Regions from separate parts of the Streptomyces sp. GbtcB7 genome, predicted to be linked through region 1. Evidence: riboswitches for the same ligand, from Rfam matches in the RefSeq annotation. Region 1 holds a riboswitch; each other region holds the start of a gene.
The links. A riboswitch is a leader RNA that binds a small molecule or an ion and turns the genes downstream of it on or off. The one in region 1 is predicted to bind cobalamin.
Positions count from the first base shown of each region.

Region 2: it holds a riboswitch for cobalamin, as region 1 does, so the genes downstream of both, KVT44_RS27955 (CbtB-domain containing protein) here and KVT44_RS02035 (prenyltransferase/squalene oxidase repeat-containing protein) in region 1, are expected to answer to the same signal.
Region 3: it holds a riboswitch for cobalamin, as region 1 does, so the genes downstream of both, KVT44_RS35845 (cobalamin biosynthesis protein) here and KVT44_RS02035 (prenyltransferase/squalene oxidase repeat-containing protein) in region 1, are expected to answer to the same signal.

Region 1 is NZ_JAGXJM010000001.1:451,707-456,316, forward strand. It holds gene KVT44_RS02020 (ABC transporter ATP-binding protein) at 1-299, opposite strand, end outside; gene KVT44_RS02025 (CbiQ family ECF transporter T component) at 296-1,411, opposite strand; gene KVT44_RS02030 (SCO2322 family protein) at 1,427-2,080, opposite strand; gene KVT44_RS02035 (prenyltransferase/squalene oxidase repeat-containing protein) at 2,077-3,312, opposite strand; cobalamin riboswitch at 3,424-3,562, opposite strand; gene KVT44_RS02040 (phosphotransferase family protein) at 3,611-4,279, shown strand; gene KVT44_RS02045 (PP2C family protein-serine/threonine phosphatase) at 4,318-4,610, opposite strand, start outside.
Region 2 is NZ_JAGXJM010000018.1:106,213-110,822, forward strand. It holds gene KVT44_RS27945 (phytanoyl-CoA dioxygenase family protein) at 1-360, opposite strand, end outside; gene KVT44_RS27950 (MFS transporter) at 484-1,794, shown strand; cobalamin riboswitch at 1,916-2,064, shown strand; gene KVT44_RS27955 (CbtB-domain containing protein) at 2,099-2,320, shown strand; gene KVT44_RS27960 (CbtA family protein) at 2,344-3,096, shown strand; gene KVT44_RS27965 (hypothetical protein) at 3,432-4,334, shown strand; gene KVT44_RS27970 (VOC family protein) at 4,396-4,610, opposite strand, start outside.
Region 3 is NZ_JAGXJM010000026.1:118,267-122,876, forward strand. It holds gene KVT44_RS35840 (cobyric acid synthase) at 1-687, opposite strand, end outside; gene KVT44_RS35845 (cobalamin biosynthesis protein) at 684-1,640, opposite strand; cobalamin riboswitch at 1,740-1,882, opposite strand; gene KVT44_RS35850 (hypothetical protein) at 1,994-2,218, opposite strand; gene KVT44_RS35855 (inorganic phosphate transporter) at 2,231-3,475, opposite strand; gene KVT44_RS35860 (lysozyme) at 3,688-4,440, opposite strand.

The sequences.
Region 1 (4,610 bases):
ACCGTGTCCGTCACGAAGTGGGACAGCGGGTCCTGGCCCACCGTGCCGACCACGTCCGCGAGCTCGCGCGGCTTGTGGGTGCGGGTGTCCCGTCCGGCGACCGTGACCCGGCCGCGCAGGGTGCCGCCCGTGAAGTGCGGCACGAGACCGGAGACCGCGCCGAGCACGGTCGACTTGCCGACGCCGGAGGGCCCCACGATCAGGACGAGTTCACCCTCCGGGACCTCGAAGTCCACGCCCTGGACAGTGGGTTCGACAGCTCCGTCGTACGTCACGGAGACATCCTCGAAGCGGATCATGAGGGGTCCTTGGGGGTGGAGGGTTCCCGCGAGTGGGGTGTCGGGGCGACGAAGGCGGGGAGCAGGCCGAGCAGGATCGCCGCCGCGGGCCAGAGGGGCAGGGCCGGGGCGGTCAGCGGGAGGACACCGGGGCTCAGGGCCGAGGCGTCGTACGCGGCGGAGACGATCAGTCCGGCGGCGACCGCGACTCCGGAGCCCGCCACCAGCCAGGCCCGTACGCCCCACACGTCCGGGCGGTAGCGCGTGCGGACCGAGCGGCGCCCGCCCAGCCACAGCCCGCCGAGCGCCGCGGCCACTCCGGCGAGCAGCGCGGGCAGGCCGTAGGTGCCGCCCTCGGCGGTCAGCACTCCGTACGTGCCCGCGCAGACGCCGAGCAGACCGCCCAGCGTCAGAACGGTGGTCGTACGGCGGACGGCGGGCGCCACCTCGGCGGTGCGGCCGTAGCCGCGGGCGTCCATCGCCGCCGCGAGGGCGACCGAACGCTCCAACGCGCCCTCCAGGACCGGGAGCCCGACGTGCAGCAGGCCGCGCAGCCCACGGTCGGGGCGGCCCCGCAGACGGCGGGCGGCGCGCAGCCGCCGGCCGTCCGCGATCAGGTTCGGCGCGAACGTGAGGGCGACGACCACCGCGACGCCCGCCTCGTACAGGGCGCCCGGGAGCGACTTCAGCAGCCGTGCCGGGTTCGCGAGGGCGTTCGCCGCGCCGACGCAGATGAGGAGCGTGGCCAGTTTCAGGCCGTCGTACAGCGCGAAGAGCAGGCCCTCGGCGGTGACCCGGCCGCCGACACGGATGCCCTGGGCCCAGTGGGGGAGGGGGAGTTCGGGGAGGGTGACGAGGAGGTGGGTGCCGGGGATGGGGGAGCCGAGGAAGACGGCGAACGCCAGCCGGATGCCGAGGACCGCGATGCCGAGTTTGACGAACGCGGTGTAGGAGCGGGCCCAGGGGGCGTCGGTCCGGCGGGCGGCCACCACGTAACCGGCCACGGCTATGAGGAGGGCGAGCAGGAGGGGGTTGGTGGTGCGGGAGGCGGCGGTTCCCAGGCCCAGGGCCCAGATCCACCAGGCTCCTGGGGGGAGGGCGTTGGAACGGTGTGCCTTCGGTGCGCGTGTCATCGTCGGTCGCCGTACTCAGGGCCGGCGGCGGCGGGTCTGCCAGACTGCCGCCCCGCCGAGGGCGGCGACCGCGACGACTCCCGCGAGCAGGCCGAGCGACGGGCCGTGCCGGGTCGGCTCGGACGTGGACTTGGCTTTGGCGGTGGTGGGGCTCGGGGTGTGCGGGGTCGTGACCTGGTCGCCGCAGCCCGTCCCCGGGTAGCCCGCGATGGCGCACAGGAGGGCGTTGGTGTCGTAGCGGAGAGGCTTGGCGACCGTCGCGAGGGCCTCGGCCGTGGTCGCGTCGGCGGGGACGCGGGCGCAGACCGTCCGCGGTGCGGGCGGCGTCTCACCGCCCGGGGCGTCCGCGGTCGTGCCGGAGTCGATGACGAGGGCCACCCGCTTGTGGCCCGCCTGGGCGGGCGTCTTCGCGCAGATGGACGCGAAGTCGGCGTGGCCGCGCGGCTTGGAGGCGTCCTGCGAGTCCGCGCTCACCGCGAATCGGAAGCCCTGTACATCGCCGTCGGACGGTCGCGCGGTCGACGGGCCCTGCGTCGCGTAATTCCACTTCCCGCCGGTCAGGTCCCAGAACGACCAGTAGCGGTAGCCGACGGCCCGGGCCTGTCCCGCGCCGCCGAGTACGAGCAGGAGCAGGGACAGGACCAGCGCGCACGTCCGACGGCGGCTCACGGCTGCTGCTTCTTGTTGCGGGCGCTGATCAGGAAGCCGATGCCGATACCCCCGACGAGACCGACGCCGATGATCCACCAGACGCTGACGCCGCTGTCGTCCTGCTTCTTCGCGGCTTCCGCGGCGGACGCGGAGGCCGTGGGCTCGGTCGGGAGGGACGCGGGCGCGGGGCCGGTGGCGTCGAGCTGCTTGACGAGGTCCTGGCCGCCGAAGTCGCGCGGGTCGAACGTCGCCGCGTCGGCGGCGAGGACGAGCTGCGCGTACGCGGCGGGTCCGGACTGCTCGGCCCACTGCGCGGAGTGGGTCTCCAGCCAGCGCATCGCGTCGGCCGCCTTGTCGCCGTGTCCGGCGGTCGCGAGCGCGACGACCGCGTCCGCCGTGTTGCCGTAGTCGGGCTGGTTCTTGGCGCCGGGCATCACCGACGTGAGGTGCTGGTCCTTGGCGAGTGCCTTGACGAGGTACGCGGCACCGTTCTGGGCCGCCCGCTCGGCGCTGTCGGCGGTCCCGCAGGAGAGGGGGTCGGCCACGGGCTTCAGGGGCGCACCGGCGAGGCCCTTGCCCAGGGCTCCGACCACGGCCGCCGCCGTCGCGTCCGCGTTGGCCGCGAGCTTGCCCTTCTTGTCCGGCTGGTAGGCGAACGCGCCCCCGTCGGCCCCGCCGCACGGGATCGACAGCTTCACGAGGGCGTCGTACGGCGACTTGCCGTCCTTGGAGACGTCCGCCGGCTTCGTGCCCACCGCCGCCAGCGCCCCGATCACCACGGACGTGGAGTTCGCGTCGCTCGCGCCGCCCGCCGTGTAGCCCCAGCCGCCGTCCTTGTTCTGCACGGACTTCAGCCATGCGACGGCCTTGCCCGTCTCGCCGCCGTGGCCGCCGAGCGCGGCGAGGGCCTGCACGGCCGCCGAGGTGCTGTTGGTGTCGACCATCGTCTTGGCGTCGCACTTCGCCGACGCGTCGGCGCGGTACGCCGCGAACGCCCCGTTCGCGCACTGCTGCCCGGCCAGCCAGTCGACGGCCTTCGCCGCGGGCTTCACACCGACGGTGTGCTGGGCGAGCAGTGCGAGGGACTGCCGCCAGACGCCGTCGTACGTGGGGTCGGAGGTGCCGTAGAGGCCGGAGGGTATCGCCGGGGCGGGCGAAGGCGAGGCGCCCTCGGCCACGGCGGCCGGCGCCAGGGCCGTGCCGATCACTACGGTGGCGGCCAGTACCGCGGCGCTGCGGCGAACAATCATGACTCTCCCTGCGGGAGCCGGGCAGCACCGGGCGCAGGCTTGGCCCCGAGCGGCTCCGGCCCCGTATCCCTCGACGGTGCCGGCCACCGACGGGCTGCCGGTGGCACGAGCCGGTCACGTCCCGGACGAGGCGATCCGGCTCACCACCGTGCGGCTTCGCGCAGGTGGTTCACGGTTGCGGGTCAGCGCCGGAATTGCACCGGCTTCTCCGCGTACGGGTGTGATGACGACCTGCTCACTGTACCGGCCCGTAGGAACCGCCTGAGGAGTGGCTGCGACGGTGGATAGGTTCGGCGGCATGCGGACGGGGAGACTGATCGGTTCGGGGCGTTCGGCGGATGTCTTCGAGGTGGAGGGGGAGCGGGGCTGGGTGGTGCGGCGGGATCGGGACGGGTGGGGGGACGCGGCGGCCGAGGCGGCGGTGATGGAGTACGTGCGGGGGCACGGGTATCCGGTGCCGGCCGTGCGGGCGGCGAGCCGGACCGAGATGGTGATGGAGCGGCTTTCGGGGCCGACCATGCTGGCGGCGTTCGAGGCGGGGGAGATCGGCGCGCGGGAGGGTGGTGGCGTGCTTGCCGGACTGCTGCGCGCGCTGCACGCCGTGCCCGGTCGGGGTTCCGGCGACGCGGGCGTCCGCGTACTGCACCTGGATCTGCACCCGGACAACGTGATGCTCACCCCGGACGGCCCGAAGGTCATCGACTGGTCCAACGCCGAGGACGGGCCGCCCGGCCTGGACTGGGGCATGTCCGCCGTGATCCTCGCGCAGGTCGCCGTCGGTGGTGAGGTCTACGCGGAGTTGGCCCGCGAGACGCTGGTCGCGATGCTCGACGGGAACGCGGACCGGGTGACGCGGCAGGGGCTTGCGGAGGCGCGGGTGCGGCGGGCCGCCAATCCGACCATGAGCGCACATGAGGTCCAACTCCTCGGGGATGCCGAGGAGTTGATCCGGGCGTTGCTTCACTGAGTGGTGTGGCGCCAGATGTCTCGCATCAACGGCATCGGTCACGGCACGGCTGCCGGAATCGTTGCCTCCGTGGGCTGGCACAGGACCAGGGCGAGATCGTCGGCGAGGGCGGTGCCGGTGTGGGCGAGCAGGCGGGCGTGCAGGACTCGCAGGGCGTCGTCGGGGAGCGGCTCGCGCAGGGCGAGCGCCGCCTCGCCGAGGAGGGGGAAGTGGGCGCCCTCCGCGTCACGGGCCTCGGTGAGGCCGTCGGTGTAGAGGAGCAGCCGGTCGCCGGGCTGGAGCCGGACGCGGTACTGGCGCGGATCGGGACCGAGGCCCAACGGCGTGGTGG
Region 2 (4,610 bases), on a different contig from region 1:
CAGGGTGGCCTGGAAGACGCGTATTGAAGGCGTCTGTGCCAAGCGGGCGGCCACCGCCCCGACGATGGGTTTCCTTAGGATTTTCCTCATCGTTTCGTCCTGGTAGTGGATGTAGTCGTTGTTGCGTTGGACATCTCCGTCGGCGGGGGTCCAGTCGGCCAGTCGGTCCGGCCGTGTCGGAAGTTCCCGATCGTGCTGACCAGCGTAGTAGCGCTCGCTCGCGTCGGTCAGGGCGTCCACTTCGGCGTCGGTGAGCAGCTTCTCGGACAAATACCAGCCACGCTCCGAATAAAGCCGGACATCTTCCTCGGACGGGAGCAGTTCGACTTCCTCGGCGATAAGTCCTGAATGGTCGTACATTCCGCGACTCCTGTTACCGTGAATGGGGTGCAACAACGACATCCACCCGCACGCTAGCGGACCATGGTGCGCCATGCTAGCGTTGCCGTGATTTTTTTCATGAAGACTTGACCGGGGGTTGCGGTGGCCATATTCGACAAGGATATTCGAATCCTGATCGCGGACAACAAAGACTTCCGCAACATCTGGCTCGGAGAAACCTCGGCGCATTTCGGCGGACAGCTGACCAGTTTTCTCCTACCCTTGATCGCGGTCACCTACCTCCATGCCGACGGCACGGGCGTGGGACTCGTCTCGGCGGTGCAGTTCGTCCCCGTCGTGGTGCTCTCGCTGATCGCCGGTGTCATGGTCGACCGGTATCCGCCGCGGCGCACCCTCGTCACCGCGAGTGTCGCCCATGGCGCGGCGCTTGCGGTGCTCGCCGCGTTCCAGGCGGCCGACGGGCTGAACTTCGGCCAACTTGTCGTCGCCGCCGCCGTGATCGGTGTCGCCACCGTCTTCTACGAAGTCGCCTACCAGTCCACGCTGCCCAGGCTCCTGCCGCTGAACTCCATCGCCGCGGCCAACGGCCTGCACCAGGCGACGTATTCGGTCAGCACCCTCGCCGGTCCGGCCGCGGCCGGCTTCCTCGTCGGCCAGTTGGGGGTGTCGCCGACCCTGACGGTGGCCGCCGCGTGCTCCGCCGGTGCCGCCGTGAGCGGTCTGCTGCTGCGGGGCGTCAAGGCCCCCGAACAGCCTCGTGAGTCGGCGCTGAGGGCGATCGGCTCCGGGCTGCGCTACACGTGGTCCCTGCGCCCGATCCGGGACCTGTGCGTTCAGGCGGGCCTGTCGAACCTGCACGAGAAGGCCTTTCTGACCGTCTTCCTGGTGTTCGCCGTCCGTGACCTCGACATGAGCGGCACCACCGTGGGCGTGATCACCGGCATCGGCAGTGTGGGGGCCCTGATCGGTTCGCTCTGCGCCACCCGGCTCACCCGACGCTGGGCCGTCGGCGGTGTGCTGGCGCTGGGTGCGGTACTGGCCGCGGTGGGTCTGCTGCTCGTACCCGCCGTCAGCCAGGTCGGCGGGTACGTCGCCGTGCTCGCGTCGGTCGCCATGATGGTGAACGGCTTCGGTGTCGCCCTGTTCAACGTGTTCGCCGTCAGCCTGCGGCAGGCCATTCCGCCGGAGCACCAGATCGGCGCGGTGACCGCGAGCTATCGCCTTGTCGCCCTGGGGACGCTGCCTCTGGGAGCCGTCGTCGGCGGTGCCCTGGCCGACGTCCTGTCACCCGGCAGGGCCCTGTGGGCCGTCGGGGTCTCCTACCTCGTCGTCTCCTTCTGGCTCACGTTCTCCCCCCTCCGCGGGGCTCGCACGCTGGAGGAGGCACAGAAGCTCGGTCGTACGACGGACACGCCCGAGTCCCAGGACGCGGACCGGTCCCCCTCGGTCTGAGAGCGAGGCCGGGGCTCCGAACTCAGCTGGGTTCCGCCACTGCTGACCCGCTGTTCACCGGGGACCGGCCACCTGGTGCGAGAGGAAGATCACGCCAGGTGGGGCGGTCTTGGCCCCGCACCCGACACGCGGTACGGTCGGTGCGATATCGATGACGGCAAGACGGAAGCCGGTGGGAAACCGGCACGGTCGCGCCACTGTGAACGAGAGGCTCCAGCACGCTGGGGCCTCGCGTGAGTCAGACCCGTAGCCGTCGTCCAGTGCACCACCGAGATGGGACGCGAACTCCCGAGGAGGCCCTGCCATGGCGCAGACCGTCGCCCAGCCGACAACCACCACCCCCGTCGTCCCCGCCAAGCTGCCGCTCAAGGCGATAGCTCCGTGGGCGGTCTTCTTCGGCATCCTGATGCTCGTCCTGCTGTACTTCGTCGGTGCCGAACAGGGCGCCACCTCCGTCGTCTCCGGCTCGGACGTCCACGAGTGGGTCCACGACGCCCGCCACCTTCTGGGCTTCCCCTGCCACTGACCGAGGGGAACCCCAGCACTGCCATGAACTCCGCAACGGTAAGAAATCTGCTCGTGCGGGGCATGCTGGCCGGCCTCGGTGCCGGCCTGCTCGCCCTGGTTGCCGCCTACTTCCTCGGTGAGCCGAACGTCGACAGCGCGATCAGCTTCGAGGAGGCCCACTCCCACGAGCACGAGATGGAGATCGTCTCCCGCTCTCTGCAGTCCACCGCCGGTCTCGCCACCGGCGTCCTGGTCTACGGCGTCGCCTTCGGCGGCATCGCCGCGCTCGCCTTCTCCTTCGCGCTCGGCCGCGTCGGCCGCTTCAGCCCGCGGGCGACCGCACTGCTGCTGTCCGGCTGCGCGTTGCTGGCCGTGTACGTGGTGCCGTTCCTGAAGTACCCGGCCAACCCGCCGTCGGTCGGCAACGCCGACACCATCGGCAAGCGGACCACCCTGTACTTCCTGATGATGGTGCTCAGCGTGCTCCTCGCGATCGCCGCCACCATCCTGGGCAAGCGTCTGGCACCCAGGATCGGCACCTGGTACGCCACCGTTGGCGCGGTGGCCGCCTTCGCCGTCGTGATCGGTCTGGCGTACGCGTTCCTGCCGGTCATCAACGAGGTGCCGAAGGACTTCCCGGCCACCCTGCTGTGGCGGTTCCGTCTTTCCGCACTGGCCATCCAGACCGTCCTGTGGGGCGGATTCGGCCTGGTCTTCGGCGAGTTGGCCGAGCGGTTGCTGAATCCCAAGCCGGTGACGGCCGCCGCGAGCGGACGGGTCGCCGTCCCCAGCTGACACGAACCGCCACACGAGTGAGGGCCCCCGGAACCATCCGGGGGCCTTCTCGTGTCGTAAGTCCCCTACCGCCGGGGTGTGTTCCGTGGAGGAAGTGGCCAACCCGTGAAGGATTGACGGGAGTTGTTAAAAGTTGGAAGAATCCAGCTCGCTTCGCCGCGTCTGAAGTGAGCGAAGCGACACGAGTGGCTTGGGTGGCATGCCTGCCGCCGGTTCCTGCGTCGGGTCATCCAGTTCTGCCGTCCGCTTCGGTCACTCGCGCGCCATCACCTCCCACACTCTCGATTTCACAGAGGCTCATCTTGTCGCGTTCGCAACACTCCAGAACTCTGGCTGTGCTCGCCGCAACCGCATTCGCCACCACCGCCGTGCCCCTGCTCGGTGCGGGGGTGGCCAGTGCCACGACCACCGGGGCGTGCGAGTCCGCCACGGTCCAGTACCGCATCGTCGGCGCCGACGGAAACGTCGTGGGCGCCGACTGGACCTCGCAGGGCGGGTTCCATCTCTGGGACACCGTTCCCGGGAGCGTCCAGGTCCGGCTGGCTCCGGGCCAGACGGTCGGGGAGGGCTGCAAGTACCCCGTGTCCCTCGCCGAATACACCACCGAGGGGCCGAACTGGTACGTCTCCGGACACCAGAGCCTGGTCGACAAGGCCACGGTCTACCTCACCGCCGACGACGTCGCCGGTACGGACGACGCGAAGCGGACCTGGCAGAAACTCACCGTGAAGACGCCGGACTGCTACGGCCAGATCGACCTGTACGGCGATGACATCACCTACGACGGGAAGACGGGGGAGGGGCACGGCCCCGTGCCCTACGAGCCCGACAACGTCGTCACCCCCTACCACCTCATAGCGGCGTGGAACGGGGGCGAACAGCCGTGCACCCCCGGCCCGTCGGACTCGCCCACCCCGACGCCGTCGGAGCCGACCCCGACCACTCCCGCCACCCCGGTCACGCCCACGACTCCCGCGGGCGGACAGCCTCCCGCCGAGGAGACGACCCCGCCTCCGACCAGCCCCAAGCCCTCCACCACGCCTCCCACCACGCCGGACGTGCCCCCGCTGGCGTCGACGCCGCCCGCCACCCCCGAGCCGTCGCCCAGCGACAGCGGGCCGCCGCTGGCGGAGACGGGTGCGAGCGCACCGGTCGGCACCCTCGCGGGCGGCGCGGCCCTGGTGGTCGCCCTCGGTGCCGGGGCGGTGTACGCGTCCCGCCGCGCACGCCGCTCATGACCACGGCGCGAGGGGTCACCTTCGTGGCATAGCCCAACCTGACAGCCCCGCCTCGGCGCCGTCAGGAAGCGAACTTCTTGACGGCGTCGGGGCTGACCGGGGTGAAGAAGTTGACGAGGTTGCCGTCGGGGTCGCGGAACAGCAGTGAACGGTTGCCCCAAGGCATGGTGGTGGGCTTGTTGACGAAGTCCTCCACGAAGCTGGTCAGGTTCTCGTACACGCCGTCCACGTCGTCGACGAGGAACTCGATGATCACGGACCGGTTGTCGGACGGAC
Region 3 (4,610 bases), on a different contig from region 1:
GAGGCCGTGGAGCATGTCGAGCCCCGGCTCCAGCAGGGAGACGTCCCCCCTGAACTTGTTGACGAGGAACCCGGCGACGAACTCCTGGTCCTCCCGCGACAGCAGCGCGACCGTCCCGAAGAACGAGGCGAACACACCCCCGCGGTCGATGTCGCCGACGACGAGCACGGGCAGCCGCGCATTGCGCGCGATCCCCATGTTCACGATGTCGGTCCGCCGCAGATTGATCTCGGCAGGACTGCCGGCCCCCTCACAGATCACCGCGTCATACGTGCCCCGCAACTCGGCGAGACAGTCCAGCACGGTGGTGAGGAGGGCTTCCTGCCGCCCCCCGTGCAGCCTTTCCCCGGGGGACGACCCCCCAGACCCCCCGAAGAACCCGCGCGCGGTCATCTCGCCCACGGGCCTGCCCATGAGGACGACCTGACTGCTCCGGTCGCTGCCCGGCTTGAGCAGCACGGGGTTCATGAGCGCGGTCGGCTCCACCCGGGCGGCCTGCGCCTGCATGGCCTGCGCGCGCCCGATCTCGGCGCCCTCGCGCGTCACGAACGAGTTCAGGGACATGTTCTGCGCCTTGAAGGGCGCGACCTTGACGCCGTGGCGCACCAGCCACCGGCAGATCCCGGCGGTCACGACGCTCTTGCCCGCGTCGGAGGTGGTTCCGGCGACGAGCAGCCCGCCGCTCATGACGTACGCCCCTTCCTGAGAAGCCTCTGTACGAGCAGCCGCCCGCCGGCGCTCACGCCGAGGGCGAGCCAGCCGACACGCCGTGACAGGCGTACGGCCCGCTCGATGTCGTCGACGTGCACGGCGCGCCCGGCGCCGTTGAGTTCGGGCCGGTGCTCGACGCGCCCGCCGTAGGAGAGGGTGCCGCCCAGGCGCACCCCGAGCGCCCCCGCGAACGAGGCCTCCACGGGCCCGGCGTTGGGACTCGGATGCTTGACGGCGTCGGCGCGCCAGGCTTGTACGGCCCCTCGGGGACTGTCACCCGCGAGGGCGGCGAGCACGGCCGTGAGACGAGCCCCCGGCCACCCGGCGACGTCGTCGAGCCGAGCCGAGGCCCACCCGTACCGCCGGTACCTGGGCGACCTGTGACCGACCATGGCGTCAAGGGTGTTGACGGCCCGAAAGCCCACGAGCCCCGGGACTCCGGCCACGGCACCCCACACCAGGGCGCCCACCACGGCGTCGGAGGTGTTCTCGGCGACGGACTCGACGACGGCGCGCGCGATGCCGTCGGCGCCGAGGGCCTGGGGATCGCGCCCGCACAGATGCGGCAGCCGCTCCCGGGCCGTCTCGATCTCCCCGTCCGCGAGGGCGTCACCGATCGCCCGGGCCTCCCGCCCGAGCGTGGTGCCCCCGACGACGGCCCAGGTGGCGGCGGCCGTCAGCGCGAGGGACGCGGCACGTGAGGGGCGTACGGCACGGGAAGCGACGGCGGCGAGTCCGGCGGCACCTCCCACACACACGGCGGTGTGCAGCGCGCCCCACCCGCGGTGGTCCCGCCACAGCACCCGCTCCACGGCTGCCGCGCTCCGCCCGAACACGGCGACCGGATGCCCCCGGCGGGGATCGCCGAGCAACAGGTCACCGAGGAGTCCGGCGGCGGCGCCGTACGCGAAGACGCGATCGGCACGCACGGGGTCAGCCGACCGTCAGGTCGGGTGGAACCGTCGCTCGCAGGGCACTTGGGCAGCCGCGCATGGCGTTATGTCCTCACTCAGGGTGTCCGCGCCCTGGTTCGACGAGACCGGCGGGGAGAGTTCCTGGCTCCCGGGGAGTTCCTTCCCCGGTCACAGTGGCGGGACCGCGCCGGATTCACACCGGCTTCCTCTTCTGTCGCCGTACTTGGCTCCGGCAGTCCACCACGGGTTGGAAGACCCGTCAACTTGCTGTTGACCTGCGCGGGGAGAGTGTGCGAAGGCCCACATACAGGTGGGGTGCGGGACGGTGATCCGTCCCGCACCCCACGCGAAGTGGTGCCCGTTTTGGGTTACTTGCCGACGATCAGGAAGATGCCGTACGCCACCGCCGCGGCGCACGCCGCGAAGCAGACGTACGCGCCGGTGACCGCGAGGGTCGCGGAGCCGCCCTGGGCGGACGCGGACTCGCGCTTGGAGAGGCCGACGATGCCGAGGGTGAAGAGGCCGACGAGGCCGACGGTGGTCACGAGGCTGACTCCGAAGACGGAGCCGAGGGCTGCCCAGTCGATGTGCATGCTGTTCTGTCCTTACACCGTGGCCGGGCGGGTGGGCTCCGCGTCCGGGGACGGGATGGTGGTCTTCAGGTCGCCGGACAGGTCGCCGGTGACGGGGCCCGCGGGCGGCGGGGTGACGGCGGCGATCGCTGCGGTGACGACGCCCGCGGGTTCGGCGTCGACGTCGTTGACGTTGTCGACGGTGACCGGCTGACGGCGGGAGAGCTTCCAGATGGTGCCGGCGCCGGCGACGAGCAGCGCGCCGGTGAGGACGATGCCCCAGGTGCCCTGCTTGGTCAGGAACTCGGCGGAGGCGCCGGCCAGACCGGCGGCCGGCAGGGTCAGGCCCCAGGCGACGAACATCCGCGTCGCGGTCGACCAGCGGACCACGCCGCCCTTGCGGCCGATGCCCGAGCCCATCACGGCGCCGGAGCACACCTGGGTGGTGGAGAGGGAGAAGCCGATGTGCGAGGAGGCCAGGATGGCCGTCGCGGCGCTGGTCTGGGCGGCGAAGCCCTGCGGCGGCGCGAGGTCCGTGAGGCCCTTGCCCATGGTGCGGATGATGCGCCAGCCGCCCAGGTACGTGCCGAGCGCGATGGCCGTACCGGCCGAGACGATGACCCACAGCGGGGGGTTCGAGCCCGGGGCGATGACGCCGCCGGTGACCAGGGCGAGAGTGATGATGCCCATCGTCTTCTGGGCGTCGTTCGTGCCGTGCGCCAGGGAGACCAGGCCGGCGGAGGCGATCTGGCCGGCGCGGTAGCCCTTGGCGGTCGCCTTCTCGTCGGCGCGGTTGCCGATCCGGTACGTCAGCCGGGTGGCCAGCATCGCGGCGAGTCCGGCCACGATGGGCGCGGCGACCGCGGGGATCAGCACCTTGGTGACGACGGTCGAGCCGTTCACCGACGACCAGCCGGCCGACATGACCGCGGCGCCGATCAGGCCGCCGAACAGTGCGTGGGAGGAACTGGAGGGCAGACCCAGAAGCCAGGTCAGCAGATTCCAGAGGATGGCGCCGACGAGCGCCGCGAAGATCACTTGGACGCGTATGCCCTCTTCGTTGATGATCCCGCCGGAGATCGTCTTGGCGACCTCCACGGAGAGGAACGCGCCGACGAGGTTCAGCACGGCGGACATGGCCACCGCCGTCTTGGGCTTCAGAGCGCCGGTCGAGATGGTGGTCGCCATCGCGTTGGCAGTGTCGTGGAAACCGTTCGTGAAATCGAACACGAGAGCGGTGACGATCACGATTCCGAGGAGGAGCGTGATGTGTTCCATTTACCCAGGCTTCTGTTTGACGTCAGTGGCAGGTGGACCGTAGGCAACCTGAGTGAACGGAAGGTGAACTGGGGCGGGCGCTGGGGTGTATCAAACGGTGGACCGCCCCTCCGCTCGTGATGACCAGTGTGCGGGAGGGGCGGCCCGACGGTTTACCAGATGTTCGAACGGAGGCGGAATATCGGGTTCCGCCTGGGGGTGTTCGAGGGCTTCTAGCCCGCGGCGAACTGCTTGAGCCGGGTCATGGATCCGTTGAAGAGATTCTGGTCACCCGGGAGCGTGCCGCTGTTGTCGTACTGCCAGAACGTCCACGTCGACCAGCCGGCCGGCAACGCGCCCGTGTCCGCCGAGTCGTAGCGGGCGAGCCAGAGGGCGTGGTTCGCGGCGAAGGCGCCGCTGCCGCCGGTGCAGGTGTTCCACCAGTGGGTGGTCGTGTAGATGACGGGACGGCGGCCGGTCTCCCGTTCGAGTTCGTCGCTGAACGCCTGGATCCACCTCACGATCCCGGCCTTGCTCAGGCCGTAGCACTTGTGCTTCTTGTCGTACGGGTTGTACTCCATGTCGAGCGCGGGCGGCAGCGTCCAGCCGTCCGCGCGCCAGGCGCCGCCGTTGCGCACGAAGTACGCGGCCTGGGTGGTGCCGGACGACTTGTCCGGCACCGCGAAGTGGTAGGCGCCGCGCAGGATCCCCGCGTCGCGCGCTCCGTCGTACTGCCGGCCGAAGTACGGATTGCGGTACGTGTGGGACTCGGTCGCCTTCACATAGACGAACCGGGCGCCCTTCGCTTTCGCGCTCTGCCAGTCGACGTTCTTCTGGTGCGAGGAGACGTCGTGGCCCTTGGGTTTGGCCGCCGCGGCGACCGGGGCCCCGGTGAGGACGGTCCCCGCGGCGGTGAGCGCCGCCACGGCGGCCGCCGCCGCAAGGACGCGGGCACGGCGAAGAAGTGGTTTGTGGTCACGAGCCATATTTCCCCCCGGAATGGCGACGTGCGTGACAAATCCTCCAGAGGCTATTGGAAGATCGTTGAAAGCCCGTCGATCGCCAGCCAATCACCCCAGAAGGGTGATATGTGCCGTTATGTGCCCTTACGGACGCTTGTCTTCCGCCCTAAAGTGCCCTCACCGACCGTGGGTTG